DNA from 2 places in the Alteromonas sp. 38 genome. Region 2 is predicted to be linked to the other one. Evidence: predicted binding sites of a transcription regulator. Region 2 holds the regulator's gene; the other holds the start of a gene.
The links. Region 2 encodes FNR, which switches genes on or off when oxygen is low (the NO sensors DNR and NnrR bind a similar motif). Its sites were predicted from a motif close to TTGATCTAGATCAA; they were not measured.
Positions count from the first base shown of each region.

Region 1: FLAVO9R_RS18885 (cytochrome ubiquinol oxidase subunit I) is a predicted target of FNR. The motif match lies at 5,006-5,019, and genes of this name have one in related genera.

Region 1 covers NZ_LR733300.1:4,382,639-4,390,908, forward strand. Annotated here, with positions in the region: gene FLAVO9R_RS18865 (ATP-binding cassette domain-containing protein) at 1-193, opposite strand, end outside; gene FLAVO9R_RS18870 (ABC transporter ATP-binding protein/permease) at 190-1,830, opposite strand; gene cydX (cytochrome bd-I oxidase subunit CydX) at 1,964-2,077, opposite strand; gene cydB (cytochrome d ubiquinol oxidase subunit II) at 2,088-3,224, opposite strand; gene FLAVO9R_RS18885 (cytochrome ubiquinol oxidase subunit I) at 3,221-4,801, opposite strand; gene FLAVO9R_RS18890 (Tll0287-like domain-containing protein) at 5,214-5,831, opposite strand; gene FLAVO9R_RS18895 (sigma-54 interaction domain-containing protein) at 6,044-7,306, shown strand; gene FLAVO9R_RS18900 (hypothetical protein) at 7,390-7,812, shown strand; gene FLAVO9R_RS18905 (TonB-dependent receptor) at 7,891-8,270, shown strand, end outside.
Region 2 covers NZ_LR733300.1:1,907,003-1,915,272, reverse strand. Annotated here, with positions in the region: gene ttcA (tRNA 2-thiocytidine(32) synthetase TtcA) at 1-201, opposite strand, end outside; gene uspE (universal stress protein UspE) at 382-1,305, opposite strand; gene fnr (fumarate/nitrate reduction transcriptional regulator Fnr) at 1,403-2,143, opposite strand; gene FLAVO9R_RS08160 (sulfite exporter TauE/SafE family protein) at 2,193-2,852, opposite strand; gene ccoS (cbb3-type cytochrome oxidase assembly protein CcoS) at 2,839-3,054, opposite strand; gene FLAVO9R_RS08150 (heavy metal translocating P-type ATPase) at 3,056-5,458, opposite strand; gene FLAVO9R_RS08145 (FixH family protein) at 5,458-5,937, opposite strand; gene ccoP (cytochrome-c oxidase, cbb3-type subunit III) at 6,074-7,027, opposite strand; gene FLAVO9R_RS08135 (cbb3-type cytochrome oxidase subunit 3) at 7,044-7,205, opposite strand; gene ccoO (cytochrome-c oxidase, cbb3-type subunit II) at 7,207-7,812, opposite strand; gene ccoN (cytochrome-c oxidase, cbb3-type subunit I) at 7,828-8,270, opposite strand, start outside.

The sequences.
Region 1 (8,270 bases), 2.5 Mb from region 2:
CATAGTTAAACCCTAAAGGTGCTATCGCGCTAATGGCAATAAACCAAGATGATATGATAAGAATACTCAGACCCGCGATACCATGAAGCAAGGCCAAACCCAGAGCACCATACGCAGCCATTGACGTCTGCCCGGTTAGTGACGAAGGCGCTTTTGATGAATCAGGTGCTGCTTTTGAAGGTAAGTATTTCATTTCACCGTTACCTCCCCGTTTGCAATATGCCAATGCGCGTCAAACCAATGCGCGGGCAATAACTTATGCGATGCCCAAATCACAGTCTTGCCTTGAGTGACACGGGAAATAAGCTGCGAAAGACGATGGTGCTGTTCATCGGGAATATGCGCGGTGGGTTCATCTAATAACCAGATATCTGGATCTCTTAATAGACCACGAGCCAACGCAAGCCGTTGCGCTTCACCACCGGAAAGGTTGGGGTACTCAGTCATCAAAGTATCGAGGCCATCAGGCAGCGACGAAAGCCAATCAGCGAGCTCAACTGAATTTAGCACCTCGCACAACGCACTATCGCTATAGTGGGCATCAAGTATGAGGTTCTCTCTCACGCTGCCAGGTAAAACAACGGGAGTTTGACTCACCCAGACACAATGTCCGTCAAAGCCGTGAGAGGCTTTGCGATGGCCAGCTAACGCCTCTAGCAATACCGTTTTACCACTTCCAGAAACGCCATTTAGGCGAATATGTTCTCCTAAAGCAACCTTAAGGTGCTCGGCTTTAAGTAAATTGGATACACGGAAATTTTGCGCATCAAACCCAGAAAATGGTTTGTTCTTCATTTCGCCTTTGCTCACTTCCCCTTTCTTCACAGACACATTGTCGTTCAACGTATCAAACAACGAAAACAAACACTCGCTGGCCGCTTCAGCTTCAGCTTTTTGGTGATAAACCTGCCCCAGTTTTTTCATTTCACTTAAAATTAGCGGCACCGTTAGTAACACCCAAAGCCCTTGCTGTAAGGAAATTTCAGGCCCCAAGTTAAGCTCGCCGAGCAGTGAAAAACCTATAAAGACAGCAACTAAGGCTACCGATAAAGTGGCAAAAAAATCTAATACTGACGATGATAAGAACGCGACGCCTACCACCCGCATGGTGCGTTTATTGAGTTGTTCGCTGGCGTTATTAAGCAAACGCATCTGCGTATTGTGAGCCCGATAACTCGCCATTAAAGGCAGTGCATTAAGTCTATCGGTAAAAAGCCCACCTAGCCGTTCAAGCGCCACGAAATGCTTGCGATGTAAGCTGGCGGCTCCTTTACCAACAATAACCATAAATAAAGGAACAATAGGAAGGGCTATAGCTAACCCCATTCCTATTACGGGGTTAACGTAAAAAATAATGACTAGCGCCATCAATGGGACAAGTACTGCAACATATTGCTGTACGCGGTAATCGAAAGCCCAATTGGCAATAGAGCGAATATGCTTCACCCAAAGTGATTGCCAATAAAAAAGTGAATGTTGACGAATGAGGGCGTGCTGTTGCTCGGCGAAAATAAGTTGTAACTTTTGCTCCATAGCCTGCATCAACTGACTCTTACATGACAGCGTAAGCGTGTTTACCAACCCTTGAGCTATCCAGCTAATAAACAACGCGACAGATAAACCTACAATATGAAATTGGCTTGCTTTATGGGTATCTACTATCCAGTCATGCATAGCATGAGCGAAAAAATAAAAAGCGATAATCAGTGAAAAAAGAGACAGACACTTCACCAAAGTGATGATCAAAACCCGCCTGCGCGCGCCAAGCTTGTGCGTGTTGTCGAGTTGATTAAACTTAGCTTGAAATGTCTGCCTGTCTAACTTTTTCATTGACTTTATCGCACTGCCTATCTTTTAAAATAGCTGGTTAAAATAACGGTTAAACTAAAGACAACGAGCGTTGAATACACCAGCTCGTTGCCTTTTACGTTTTATATTACGCCGTGAACATTAAATAAATCAGCTATTCGGCGTCTTCAGGGCGGTCCATATCTTCGGTAGACTCTAGCCACATGGCATTTAAAATACCGAATGAACACGCTAGCAGTACGCCGAGGATCCAAGTGAAATACCACATATGCTACTCCTTAATAAATAGTGTGAGATTGATCTAAGTCGCTATTTTTGACTCGCCCACGCATTACATAGTAGCCATAGGCGGTATAGCACAAGATGATAGGCACAAAGATACAAGCCACAATAAACATGATATTTAGGGTTAAGTGACTAGAGGTGGCATCCCATACCGTAAGGCTAGCTTCCGGCATAGTGATACTGGGCATCAAGAACGGGAACATTGAGAAGCCCGCAGTTAATATAACGCCAGTAATCAGCAGTGCACTTGAAACAAATGCCATCCCTGCGTTTCCTTTGCGAGAAAACATGGCACATGCGAGCCCTGCTGCCACACCTAAAACAGGCGCAATAATCATCCATGGATATCGTGAGTAGTTCGTCATCCATGCGCCCGCTTCAATAGCGACTTCTTTTTTCATTGGATTCGAGGTGGCTAAGGCATCTACGGTAGAGGTAATAACAAAACCATCTAACCCAAATGCTACCCACGCACCGGCAATCAGGAATAAGACTACTGCCACTAGGCTCAGTATAAACGACGTTACACGTGCTCTAGATTCAATGAAACCATCCGTTTTCATTTGTAACCATGCTGCGCCGTGATTAAGTAAAATAGCCACTGACAACAACCCAGACAACAAAGCGAATGGGGTAAGCAACCCAAAGAAAGAGCCGGTGTACGTTGATTTAAGCGTGTTGTCGAATTCAAACGGCACACCTAATAACAAGTTACCAAATGCCACGCCAAAAATAAGCGCAGGGATGAAACCGCCAGCAAATAACGCCCAATCCCATGCTTTTCGCCACTGAGCATTTGGCAATTTACTGCGATAATCAAATCCAATTGGGCGCATCCAAAGCGCAATAAGCGTTAGTGCTAGGGCTAAGTAAAAGCCAGAAAAAGCAGTAGCATAAATCATCGGCCATGCTGCAAAAATGGCACCACCAGCCGTAATGAACCACACTTGGTTTCCATCCCAATGCGGCCCAATGGTATTAATCATTACGCGACGTTCTTTGTCTGTTTTACCAATAATGGTCAGCAATGAACCTACACCTAAATCGAACCCATCGGTTACTGCGAAACCAATCAACAACACACCAATAAGGCACCACCAGGCTACGCGAAGAAATTCATAATCAATCATGCGTTTGCTCCTTTTGCATCAAAGTCGATTAAATCGTCATCTTCATCACTATGGTTATCTTCAGGGGGCACTGGCCCTTTTTTGGCAAATTTCTTCATTAAGTAGAAGGCAACAATGAACATCACAGTGTAAAACGCTGAGTAAGCGACTAACGTAGTGACAATGTCAGAGATAGACAAATTAGACGTTGACGCATGCACCGGTAAAATCTCTGCAATAGACCAAGGCTGGCGACCAAACTCAGCCACAAACCAACCGGCTTCACACGCCACCCAAGGAAGCGGCAAGCTATACAATGAAGCTTTTAATAACCAGCGAGGCTGCGTAATTTTATGTTGGGTGCTGTAGTAGAAGGCAGCTAAGAACACAGCTAACATAATAAAGCCTGATGCCACCATTAAGCGGAAACTCCAAAATAAGGGGGCAACTTGAGGAATACTGTAATCCACTGCTTTTTGTAAGGCTGCTTCAGAAGGCTGTGTTACATCATCCGTAAATGGCTCTAACAACATGGCGTAACCCATATTATCTTTGTGTGCCTCAAACAGCGCGAGTTCTTCTGCTGAAGCCGTTCCATCTCGAACACTATCGAGCAAACCGTACGCTTTAATACCATCAAGAATACGTAAGCGGTTTTCTGCTTTAATGTCTTTTAAGCCTTTAACTTCCTCAGTAAGTGAACGAGTAGCAATAATGCCCATCGCCCAAGGAATTTGAAGTGCGTATTCGGTTTCTTCTTTGTCATCATTAGGAATACCAAATACAGTAAAAGGCGCAGGTGCTGGATGGGTCTCATATTCCGCTTCAACCGCTGCCAATTTTACTTTTTGCACTTCTCCTAATTCGTAGCCACTTTCGTCACCAAGCACAATAACTGACAAGGTAGCCGCTAAGCCAAAACTCGCAGCAATGGCAAAGGAACGTCGAGCGAAGGCAATATGCTTATGGTTTAGTAAGTAGTAACTCGAAATAGCCAATACAAACATGGCCCCCGTTACGTAACCAGCTGAAACAGTATGCACAAACTTAACTTGTGCTACCGGGTTAAAGATAACCTCAGCAAAGCTTGTCATTTCCATGCGCATGGCTTCAAAATTGAATTCAGCCCCTATAGGGTATTGCATCCAGCCGTTGGCAATGAGGATCCATAGTGCTGAGAAGTTAGAGCCAATAGCCACTAACCAAGTGGTCATTAAATGCCTTCCCTTTGACATTTTATCCCAGCCGAAGAAGAACAGCCCAACAAAAGTAGATTCTAGGAAGAACGCCATCAGACCTTCAATAGCCAGCGGTGCCCCAAAAATATCCCCAACATAGTGAGAATAGTATGACCAATTCATTCCGAATTGGAACTCCATAGTGAGCCCGGTAGCCACACCAATGGCGAAGTTAATACCAAACAACTTGCCCCAAAACTGAGTCATTTGTTTGTAAATTTCTTTGCCTGTCATTACATAAACGGATTCCATAATGGCAAGCATGAAACTCAACCCTAAGGTTAAGGGCACAAATATAAAGTGGAACATCGCAGTTAGCGCAAATTGCCACCGCGATAGCTCGACTAACGTATCGCTCATGGGTTTTCTCCCTAGTTAAAAAACAGTACGGCAAGCCGCTAAAATTCTTTTAAATCAATAACCTTAAAAATAAGGCCGCACCGTAAGACTTGTACTTCTGAAGGAGGTTTAGCAAGCTTTGCGCCAGCTATGGCACGATTGCCCATCACCACCTGTATTCCCTACCATGCGGCGCAATTATTCCATCAAGTTGGATTTACCGCCTTGATCCACCTCAAACAAGATGAGAGGAGAATGCGCCAAAAATGTCAATCAGTGCCATTTTTGACACAAAAAAGTGATATGAGCAGTAGCGGAAAGGTTTGAGAGTGGGGCGTTTACAGGAAAGGTGGGGAATGCAGGAAAAAATGCATGGCGTGCCGTTAACGGATGCCGGTAAAGACACGTTGCATTTCCTTGAAAAAAGAAAAGGCTATTCGGGTGAATAGGTAAGTGTAAAAGCACCTCTTAAACTTCCTGGCGCAAAGCCCGTTGCGGTGTCTTCAGGGTATTTTTCCCTAATAATACCTAACACCGCAGGATCCACGTTATTGCCATGACAAGCCGTACACACTTGCCCCGTAACAATCGCTGACATATAGCGTAATTCACCGGTTTCCTCATTCCAACGTGATGCCTCTAGCGGCATAGGCAATTGCTTAGATAAGGCATCTGCAAACTCGTGCAATTGGGTTTCTTCCCATCCATCTGGTTGGTTGTCTTGATTACGCACCCGCAGCGCGGTGCGCCCCACGGTCCAACCATCCTTCTTGAGTGCTTGCGCGATAGGCCCAGCGGCCACATAACATGCTTCTACACCTTCTTCTAAACCGCCCTTAGCTATCGCTTGTTGCAGCCGTGCTTTTAAAGCACCACCCAATGCTTTAGCATTGGTACGTGCTTGATTTAACTTGCCTTCGGGTCCTGCTAGTATGACGGCTTCCGTTTCCTGTTGTGTCGCTAAGCTGTCTTGCGGCTGCAGAGTTTTGGCCGACAGCCCAGTTGACAAAAGTAATCCACCTATTACACCAACCGTTAATGTCATTTTCATTTTTTTTCCTCGTACCGGAGAGTTACCCACCTACATATGTTGGGTTTGAAGTTACACACTTGTTCATCAACAGACCTACAAGGCGCGTGCCAATGTGATACCTTAAACCTAGATTAGTTATCTTGTGGGTTCGAATTGTGTGCATACGTCATGCATACCCAGCCCGTATTGCTAGGTGAAGCTGTTACATGAATATCTCGATTGTTCAAGCAATGATAGACGCCATCGATAAACCCGCTATTTTCATCAATCATCAATATGTAATAGAAGCGGTTAATCAGCCTTATCGTAATACCTATCCTGTGGATATTATTCCGGGAAATAGCCAGTGCTTTAAGGTGTCACACGGTAATACCAAGCCTTGTGATCAATGCGGTGAAAGTTGCCCTATTCAACAATGCAAAGAAACCGGCCGCACTGCAAGTGTGGTTCACATTCACACCACAAAAAGCGGTCAAAGCTACTGTGATATTCTCATGCGACCGGTTCACGATGCTAACGGCGACCTGCTTGGTTACTTAGAAATATTAGATAAACTCGCGTTCGCCTCAAATTACCCGACTAAGGGTAAAATGATAGGTGAGTCTGCCGCCTTTAAAGCGATGCTGAATAAAATTAATCGGGCCGCAAAATCCGATATAGCCGTGTTGCTTCAAGGTGAAACGGGTACAGGTAAAGAGCTGGTTTCTCATGCCCTGCATACCAGTAGCCACCGCGCCGAAAAACCTTTTGTAGTAATAGAGTGTACTGGGTTAGCTGATTCGCTTTTTGAATCGGAGTTATTCGGCTACGAGAAAGGTGCTTTTACAGGCGCGCAATCGAACAAGAAGGGGTTGGTTGATGCCGCCCAAGGTGGAACGCTGTTTTTTGACGAAATTGGCGATGTTCCTCTTACCATGCAAGTGAAGTTACTGCGGTTGCTTGAAACTCAAACCTACCGCCCAGTTGGAAGCGTTCAAGTTAAAAAAGCCGATTTCCGTTTAGTATGCGCTACCCATAAAGACTTAAAGTCCTTGGTGGAAAAAGGTGAATTTAGACAAGACCTCTACTACCGAATTGCGGGCTTCCCCATACACCTTCCGCCGCTTCGCGAGCGTCAAAGCGATATTGCCATGCTGTGCAGCCACATGTTGCATGAACTCCCCTCGAAAAAACGCTTACACAAATCCACTCTTGAAGTGCTAAGCCACTATACCTATCCAGGTAACATTCGTGAGCTTAAGAATATTGTGGAGCAAGCGTACTTATTGGCAGATGAAAATGTTATTTACCCCACAGACTTACCCGAGTTAGTCTGCGAGCCCACATCCCATAACAGCGCAAGTGTTCTCACTCTGGAAGCTGCTGAAGCTAAGTACCTAGAAGAGGTAATAGCAAAACATGAAGGCAGTATAGATTCCCTTGCCATAGCACTGGGTATCAGCCAGCGAACCTTGTACCGTAAGCTTCAAGCGTTAGGACTAAAGATTAAATAACACGCGGTAAAAACCCCTTTCAACATCCTATATTTAACGTATTATTAAGTAAGTTCCGGTAGAAATAGAATAGCGCTTTGCCATTGAAGTCATTATTTACACTGCTAGTTTGCCTAACCTTGCTATTGCAAAATGCGATGGCATTGAAGCTTGCGGCTGTAACAATGGAAAAGGCGCAGCAACTGACTACTGAATTGAATGACAGCAGTAACGATATAGAACTCATTTGTACTGGCAGTACCATGCGCTGGATATCATTAAGCGCTACTGAGCATGCCGGTGAATTTGTTTATGTTAGTGTCGATATCAGCAAGGTACCGGTAGAACATATCGACTGTACCAACAGTCTACTTTCTGATTTACCCAATGCGGTTACGGCTCCTGACTTTTCACTTCCTTTAATCACCTTTGTTCGCTTTAACAACCTAGCTACTGCCATTGCACAGCGACCCTACACGGCATACGCCTACGCAGCTCCGCTCTCGCGCGCTCCACCTCTTTCATAGTTTTCCCATCACACTTTACTTATAACGCGCTTTAATCAGCTTTATCGCTGACGTTGTTTAATTAGAAATGGAATAATTATGAAAAAAACAGCCATTGCACTAGCAGTATGTTCTGCTGGCTTATCCCCCTTTTTGTATGCTCAAGAAACTTCATCAACAGAAGTGATTACCGTTATTGGCGAACCGCTCACCGCCACCAATAATGCGCCCGTTTCAGCCTCTACCAATACCGAAGCTGACTATGGTGATCAACTCGCCACGCTACCTGGCGTGACTATTTCGCGAAATGGCCCCGTAACTGGGCTAATCCAGTATCGTGGCCTTTATGGTGACAGAGTCGGCGTGACTATTGATGGAGTAGATATAGCGGGCGCAGGTCCAAATTCCATGGACTCCCCGCTTTCACACGTGTTACCTGAACCAGGGCTTCAGGCCGTGCTGTATCGCGGAATAGTACC
Region 2 (8,270 bases):
AATATCAAGCATGGTGTAACTGTCTTTTCCTCCGGACAAACACACCATCACTTTATCGTTATGTTCAATCATGCCGAAATCAGCAATCGCTTTACCTACATTTCGACGAAGTCGCTTTTGTAGCTTGTTAAAGCTGTATTTTTGTTTGTTTTGAGACGCGGTTAACGGGGCGTCTGCACGGTTTGTGCCTGCACTGGTCATATCAATAGCTTGGTTACTGCGAAAAAAACCATTATACAGTAATCAGGTAAAATTGAATGTGCGAGGTTAAGATTTTTTGTATCTTGTCGGCACTAGCCGCTAGCAAAAAACAATAGCGCAAAAGACTATAGAGCGGTGCTAGCAAACAGTGCCGACAGGCTGTGTACAAACACGTTTGCATTACCGTGAAAGGGGCGAAATAAAGCCGTCTGGTTTTATTGCCAGTACATCACACACAAGTTCATCAATAACATGTTCAGCCGTGTTACCTATAAGGGCCGCGGAAATACCTACTCTGCCAACGGTACCAATGATCACAAGTTCGGCATCGATATCTTTGGCTATTCTTGGAATGACTTTTTCAGGAAGCCCCTCTTTCACATAACAGCGCTCGCTATCGATAGCATACTTTTCGCTGTGTGTGTTCATCTCGAGTTCGTGATGATGCTTTACCGCGTTGTTGTATGTGTCTGGGTCGAACTCAGGAACTTCAATAGCAATATTAAGCGGTGTAGCAGGGTAGCTGTTAACCAAATTTACGTTGCCGCTGAGTAATGCGGCATAATCGTTAGCAATAACTGTGATTTTGTCGTTGAGTAGCGCATGTTCGTCGTCTTCACTGCCTACATTTACCGCCGCAATAATTTCGCCGTTTTCAGGCCATTCATGTTCTTTAACCAACAATACGGGGGAGGGGCATTTTCTAAGGAGATGCCAGTCTGTAGGAGTAAAAATAACGGAGGCTAAATCGTCATGGCGCTTGGTTGCTTTTACAACCAAGTCTATATTGTTATCTATTACGTACTGCACAACAGCTTCAAAGGCACGGTTATTCCACTCAACAACAATATCGGTTTTTTCAAACCCTAAATCGCTAAGGATTTTCCGTAACCAACCCGCATGTTCCTTAGTGACCGCATCGCGCATAGCTTCACGATCATCAGGGCTAAGCATGGTTGTCATATCGTAAGATAAGTCGTAAACCACCAGCATGGCGGTGACAGAGGCACCTGTCTTTTTGGCAAGTTCATATGCACGGCTAAGCGCAGGTTGGGTATCTCTATCGGCTTCAATGACCGCTAAAATACGTTCATACTTAATCATAACCCCTCCAAACATTTTTAGATTTTTGGTTGCTACAATTTAAGTGTAATACCTATTTGCTATTACGTAACTTGTTTTAGATCAAAAGCTTTGATGATTAGCTATTACAGGCGATATTAGGTGCAACCACAGACGTTAAACGTTGTGACATCTCATCAAAATCTAAAATAGTGATGAGTTTACCGTCCACTTGGATAATATTTTCTTTTTGAAAACGGCTTAATAAGCGGCTAATGGTTTCAATAGTTAGACCCAGGTAGTTCCCAATTTCATTTCGGGTCATGGTTAGGTGAAATTCTTTATTTGAAAATCCACGTTCTTCGAAACGTTGAGAAAGCTGAGAGAGGAAATACAATAGACGTTCTTCCGCTGAGCGCTTATTAAGCAACATCATGAGGTCATGATCTTGTTTAATTTCCGCACTCATGAAACTCATTATTTGATGTCTTAACTTCGGAAATTGAACCGACATCTCATCAAGCGTCTCATACGGTAATTCGCACACCATGGCGGTTTCTAATGCCTGGGCATAGCTTTGGTGCTTGTTTTCCCGTAATGCATCGAAGCCGATAATATCGCCAGGGAAGTGAAAACCTGTAATCTGCTCTTCACCATCTGAATTGGTGACGAAAGACTTAAAAGAGCCCGTGCGTACTGCGTAAAGAGAGTTAAATGTATCTCCCGACTTTACCAGCAAATCACTCTTGTGAAGGGGTTTCTTTCGCTCAATAATATCATCTAAAGATTCAATCTCAGTCTTGTTTAGCGCAACGGGTAAACACAAGTGGCTGAAACTGCAATTTTGACAATGAATTGAGAATTGGCTTCCTTTGCTCATAAGTTCAAACTATAAATAGGGTCGACTTAATATAATCTTACTCTTTTGTTTATGAAATTGCTGCATAAATTAAAAAGAGAGCGTAAATAGCCAATATTCCAGAAAAGCATTGTCTTACCACGGGGTGCCTGAAACCGGCTATTAGGTACTGACTACCTGCGCTTGCCGCCAGCAAAGTGGGCAGAGTACCTAACCCAAAAAATAGCATAATGGCAGCGCCGTCAACGGCCGAGCCTGATGCTAATGACCACGTTAACGTGGAATAGACCAACCCGCAGGGAAGCCAGCCCCATATAAAACCATAGGGTAGTGCATAAACCGGGCTTTTGAATGGAAGAAATCGTTTAGATAAGGGCTGAATAGCTTTAAATAACCCGCGCCCCATAGCTTCAATATAATTCAATCCTTGCCACCACTTTCCCAAATAACACGCTAAAAGCACCAGCATAACGCCACTAATCAAAGATAAAACGGGTTTAGCGATAGGCACAAATTCGGTTGCCATTTGGCCGACAGCGCCTGTAATAGCACCGGCTAATGTGTAGCTGAGGATACGGCCAAAATTATAGGCAAGGGTGTAGGGTAAAGCAGGTTCATTACTTGGCGTTACCGTGCGTAGTGCCGCAACAATACCGCCACACATGCCAACACAATGCACTCCACCAGCAATTCCAATGAAAAAGGCAGAGAATATATTAACCTCTGTCATCAGTTTCTTTACGTTGTTGTAACTGCTTTCGCTGCTCGGCTAGCTTCTTTTCATCACCTGATAAATCATCATCAAACAAAATGCTATAGCCCTGTCTATCAAGGTCTTCAAACTGATTGGTTTTAACCGCCCAGAAAAAGATAACCAGCGCCAACGCAACAATGATGATAGCGATGGGAATTAAGACGTAAATGATACTCATGTTATTTACTTAATAACCTCGTTGAATTGGTGACCACAATAATACTACTCAGTGACATGCCAACCACGGCCATCCAGGGAGAGAGTAAACCCGACACCGCAAAAGGAAGAATGATTATATTGTAACCTACTGACCATGCGATGTTTTGCTGAATTTTACGCTTTGCCTGTTTAGCCACTGAAAATAAGGTTGGTACCGACAGCAAGCTGTCTCCCAGCAAAATAACATCTGCCGCTGTTTTGGCTACATCGGTGGCGTTTCCTACCGCAACCGCCACATCTGCACTTGCAAGAACAGGGGCATCGTTTATACCGTCGCCCATCATCATGACTTTGCGGCCTTGCTTTTGTAACGTATGCACCTGAGAATACTTTTGCTCAGGCGATAGGCCACCTTTCGCTAAATTGATAGGTAAGCTGGCAGTAAGTGCATTAACATTATTTTGTGTATCACCACTTAACACCACCAATTGATGTGCATTCAGTGCGTTGAGTGTCGCTAAGGCATCTTGACGCAAGCTATCATTGACGCAGAACGCCGCCATTAATACACCGTCGGCACACAAAAACACATTTGCCGGTATGTCTACCTTAGAGGTGGTTGGTAAGTTACAAAATACGGCTGAGCCCATAGTAAAAACTACGTTGTTTATCTCACCACTAATGCCACCACCTGGTGTAACGGTAAATCCGTTCATGCTATTAGGTGGGGTTTTATTTTGTGACTTAACATTATCGCTGTCGAAGGCACGCGCAATAGGGTGCTCAGAACGAGACTCTAACAATGCGGTGAGCGCCATTACCTGCACCGGATCTACCCCTTTAGCAAACCAGCGCTGTTGCAACGAGAACTTGCCTTCGGTTAGTGTGCCGGTTTTATCAAGGGCAATAGTATCAATATCGTTGAGTTGCTCTAACGCATCAGCACGCTTTAACAAAATGCCCTGACGATTTAGCTTTGCCATGGCACAGGTTAACGCTGACGGTGTGGCTAAGCCAAGGGCACAAGGGCAGGTTGCCACTAATACCGAGATGGTGATCCAAAACGCTTCTTCACTGCCCACAAACGACCAATAACTGTATGTTAAAGCCGATATCAACAACACCGAGAACACAAAATAACGGGAAAAGTTATCGGCAATTTGCGCGGCTTTTGGTTTACTTGCCATGGCGCTAGCCTGCAAACGTACTATTTGGTTGACTAAGGCATGCTTTAAGCTTTGGGTTACTTTAACCGTTAGTGTACCATCTTGATTTACTGTACCACCATAAACTACATGGCTGGTCGATTTACTTACGGGGTTAAATTCTCCCGTTAACATAGACTCATCAACCGCAGCAGTGCCGTCTAGCACGATACCGTCTACAGGGATGGTCTCACCAGGCTTTATTAATACAACATCATCGGGCACTAGCAGCTTTGCTAGGCATTGAATCATACTGCCATCATCTTGAATTTTAGTGGCAGATACAGGAATATACTGCATCATGTTGGCTGAAATTTGCGCCGCACGGTGCCTGCTTCTATGTTCGAGGAATCGGCTTAACAGCAGTAGAAAGATAAACATGCATATGGATTCAAAATACACTTCACCTTGCTCTAGCAAAGTGGAACGTAAACCCGCAAAGTAGGTGCCAAATACCGCGAGGGTGACAGGCACATCCATATTCACGGTTTTTGCGCTTATTGCCTTCAAAGCACCTAAATAGAACGCGCTTCCTGAATAAAGTACTACTGGGGTGGTAAGGGTGAGTGCAACCCAATAAAAGTATTGACGGGTTTCTTGTTCAATGGCACCAAACCAATCGAAGTAAAGCCCAGCCATTAGCATCATCACCTGCATGGTCATGATGCCTGCCAAGCCTAACTTTTTAATAAACGATTTTTGCTCGCGCTTATAGCTCGCTTCATGTTCATCAGGGTGAAACGGTGAGCCAACATAACCTATGCGTTTTAGTGTGGTGAGTATCTGGCTAAGCTTAATAACATCGGGTTCCCAGGTTATTAGTGCGCGGCGCTCCTGAACGTTTACGGCGACTTGCGCAATGCCGGATACTTTTGAAAGCTGCTTTTCAATCAGCCAACCGCACGCTGCACACGTTATGCCTTCAAGGGTTAGCTGTATTTGCTTGTGCTGTCCTTCGTCAAAAACAAACTCTTCTTGAAGGGCTGGGTCGTCATAAACATTAAGCGCAGAAAGGCTTTCTAATATACCATCGTCTGACTTTTGGGCAGGCTCAGTACGAAACTGATAATAATCTTCTAAGCCATTATCAACGATGGCCTGAGCAACCGCTTGGCAACCAGGGCAGCAGAGCTGCCTAGTTTCACCTAATATTACTGCTTCGTATTTGTGTGTTGCATCGTTAGGTAACGCGCAATGGAAACAAAGGTTCTCGCTCATTACGGGTTAAACTTGATAGCGCCAGAATAGGGGAGTTGAAGCGTATTTTGTACTTTCCAGCTGTCATCTATAGGAGAAAGCGAAACTTGCCACTTACCGGTTAAGTCTTTTTCAACAAAACCCCGGTAAATACCATTAGCATCACGACTTAATAATACACTTGTATCACGCTCTTCTATGGTGACATGATAAAAATTCAATTTAAGCGCGTTTCCTTCTGCAGGAATACCTGAATGGAATTTTACTGCAATACTGCCATCAGTAATGGTTAACTCAGTGGTAATATTTTTTCGTTTTGCAATGGCTTCTTTATCTAGCCGGGCATTAATGGCTTTACCTTCTTTGTAATAGTCGTCTACCACTAAGCTATCTTCGGTTGAAATAGCTAGCTTTAACAATACGCCTCCCATTATCAAAGTGATAAGAGGAACTGCGATAAGAAACCACGGCCAAAATTGTTTATACCAAGGTGTATTCATTAATGACATCAACTCGTTTACTACGGGAAAACCGGCGCGATAAAAAGCTAAAGCACACAGTCGGATAGGGCTATTTTCTCATAAAAAAAGCCTCGTGATAACGAGGCTTTTTAGCATTATTGTTAGTTATACGAATTTAGTCGTTAGAAAGACTATATACGTATGACGCAACAACATGGATTTTGTCATCACCCAAGGTTTTCTTGAATGAAGGCATAACACCATTTCGGCCGTAGGTTAGTGTTTCAGTAACCGCACGATGACTTCCACCATACAACCAAATGTTGTCAGTCAGGTTAGGCGCACCAAGTGCTTGGTTACCTTTACCGTCCATGCCGTGACAGGCAGCGCATGCAGCAAAGCGAACTTTACCTGCGTCAGCAAGTTGCTGGTCAACATCACGTCCGCTAAGACTTAATGCATATTCAACCACTTCTTCGATGCCTTTCTCACCCATAACATCTATCCATGCTGGCATAGCGGCTTTGCGGCCTAATGTTAAGGTTTCAACAATTTTGGCACCCGAACCACCGTATAACCAATCGTTATCAGTAAGGTTAGGGAAACCACCGTTTTGACCGCGAGCATCAGAACCGTGACACTGAGAACAGTTTTGCATAAACAAACGCTGACCTACTTTATTCGCTTCAGGGTCCTTTGCTAGCTCCTCAACAGGAATTTGCGCATACGCTTCGAAAATTGGGTCGAACTTTTCAGCTGCATAATCCAACTCACGATCGTACTCTACAAACTTGCCTTGCTCTTTTGCATCGATACGCGCTTGCGCCGATTCTTCAAGCGTCAATATGCCTTGGTTTGAACTCTTCCAGCCAAATAAGCCTTCGTAAGAACCCAATCCAGGATATAGGGCAAGGTAGATAAAACCCCAAATGATTGTCATGTAGAACATGATTGTCCACCAACGAGGTAGCTGGTTGTTCAACTCCTCGATGCCGTCGAATTCATGCCCCATTGATTCTCCTTCTGGCACGCCTGTTTGGTTAGACAAACACCAGCGCAGAAGGAAATAGCAACCAATGATTAACCCTAGGGTTATCACTGAAATCCATATTGTCCAAAACATACTCATAAGTTCGAGACTCCTGCTAATCTTCTTTTGATTTTTCTTTGTCTTCGTCTGCGAAAGGCAAATTCGCCGCTTCATCAAACTTTTGCTTGTTGCGGCTACTAAAAGCCCACCAAACTATGCCAATGAAACTAACAAAGACGATGACAGTAAAAATGCTACCTACTATTCCTTGATCCATATTATTTCAAATGTGTGCCAAGAGATTGTAGGTATGCAATAAGGGCTTCCATTTCAGATTTACCCTGTACTGCCGCTTGTGCTCCCGCGACATCTTCGTCGGTATACGGTACGCCAAAGCCTTGGAAAACTTCCATCTTCTTGGCGGTTAACTTACCGTCAAGTTTGTTTTCTGCAAGCCATGGGAACCCAGGCATGTTCGACTCAGGTACCACGTTACGCGGATTAAGCAGGTGAACACGATGCCATTCATCACTGTAACGCCCACCAACACGTGCTAGGTCAGGACCAGTACGCTTAGAACCCCAAAGGAAAGGGTGTTCCCATACTGACTCACCAGCAACACTGTAGTGACCGTAACGTTCTGTTTCGGCACGGAACGGACGAATCATTTGACTGTGACAACCAACACATCCTTCACGGATATAGATGTCACGGCCTTCTAATTCTAATGCTGTGTAAGGACGTAAGCCTGTTACCGGTTCCATTGTTTGCTGCTGAAACATCAGCGGCGTAATTTGAACCATGGCACCGAAGCTAATCGCAACAAGGATTAGCACGGTTAACAGGCCGACATTTTTTTCAATTAACTCATGTGGATTTTTCATTAGGTCGTCTCCTTATTACGCTGGCTGAGTTGTAACATCAGCAGCGATACTACCTTTAGGGGCACGAACGGTTTTCCATGTGTTGTAGGCCATGATAAGCATGCCAGTAACCACGAAACAACCACCAATGAAACGAACCACATAGAAAGGTTTAGACGCTTCAAGCGATTCTACAAAGCTATACGTTAATGTACCGTCAGCATTTACTGCACGCCACATTAGCCCTTGAAGAACACCTGACATCCACATTGCTACGATATAAAGCACTACACCAATGGTTGCTAACCAGAAATGAACATTAACAAGACGTGTGCTGTACATCGACGGCTGACCAAACAGGATAGGTATTAAGTGGTAGATAGAACCAATTGATACCATGGCTACCCAACCTAGTGCACCAGAGTGTACGTGGCCGATAGTCCAGTCTGTGTAGTGAGACAATGCGTTAACTGTTTTAA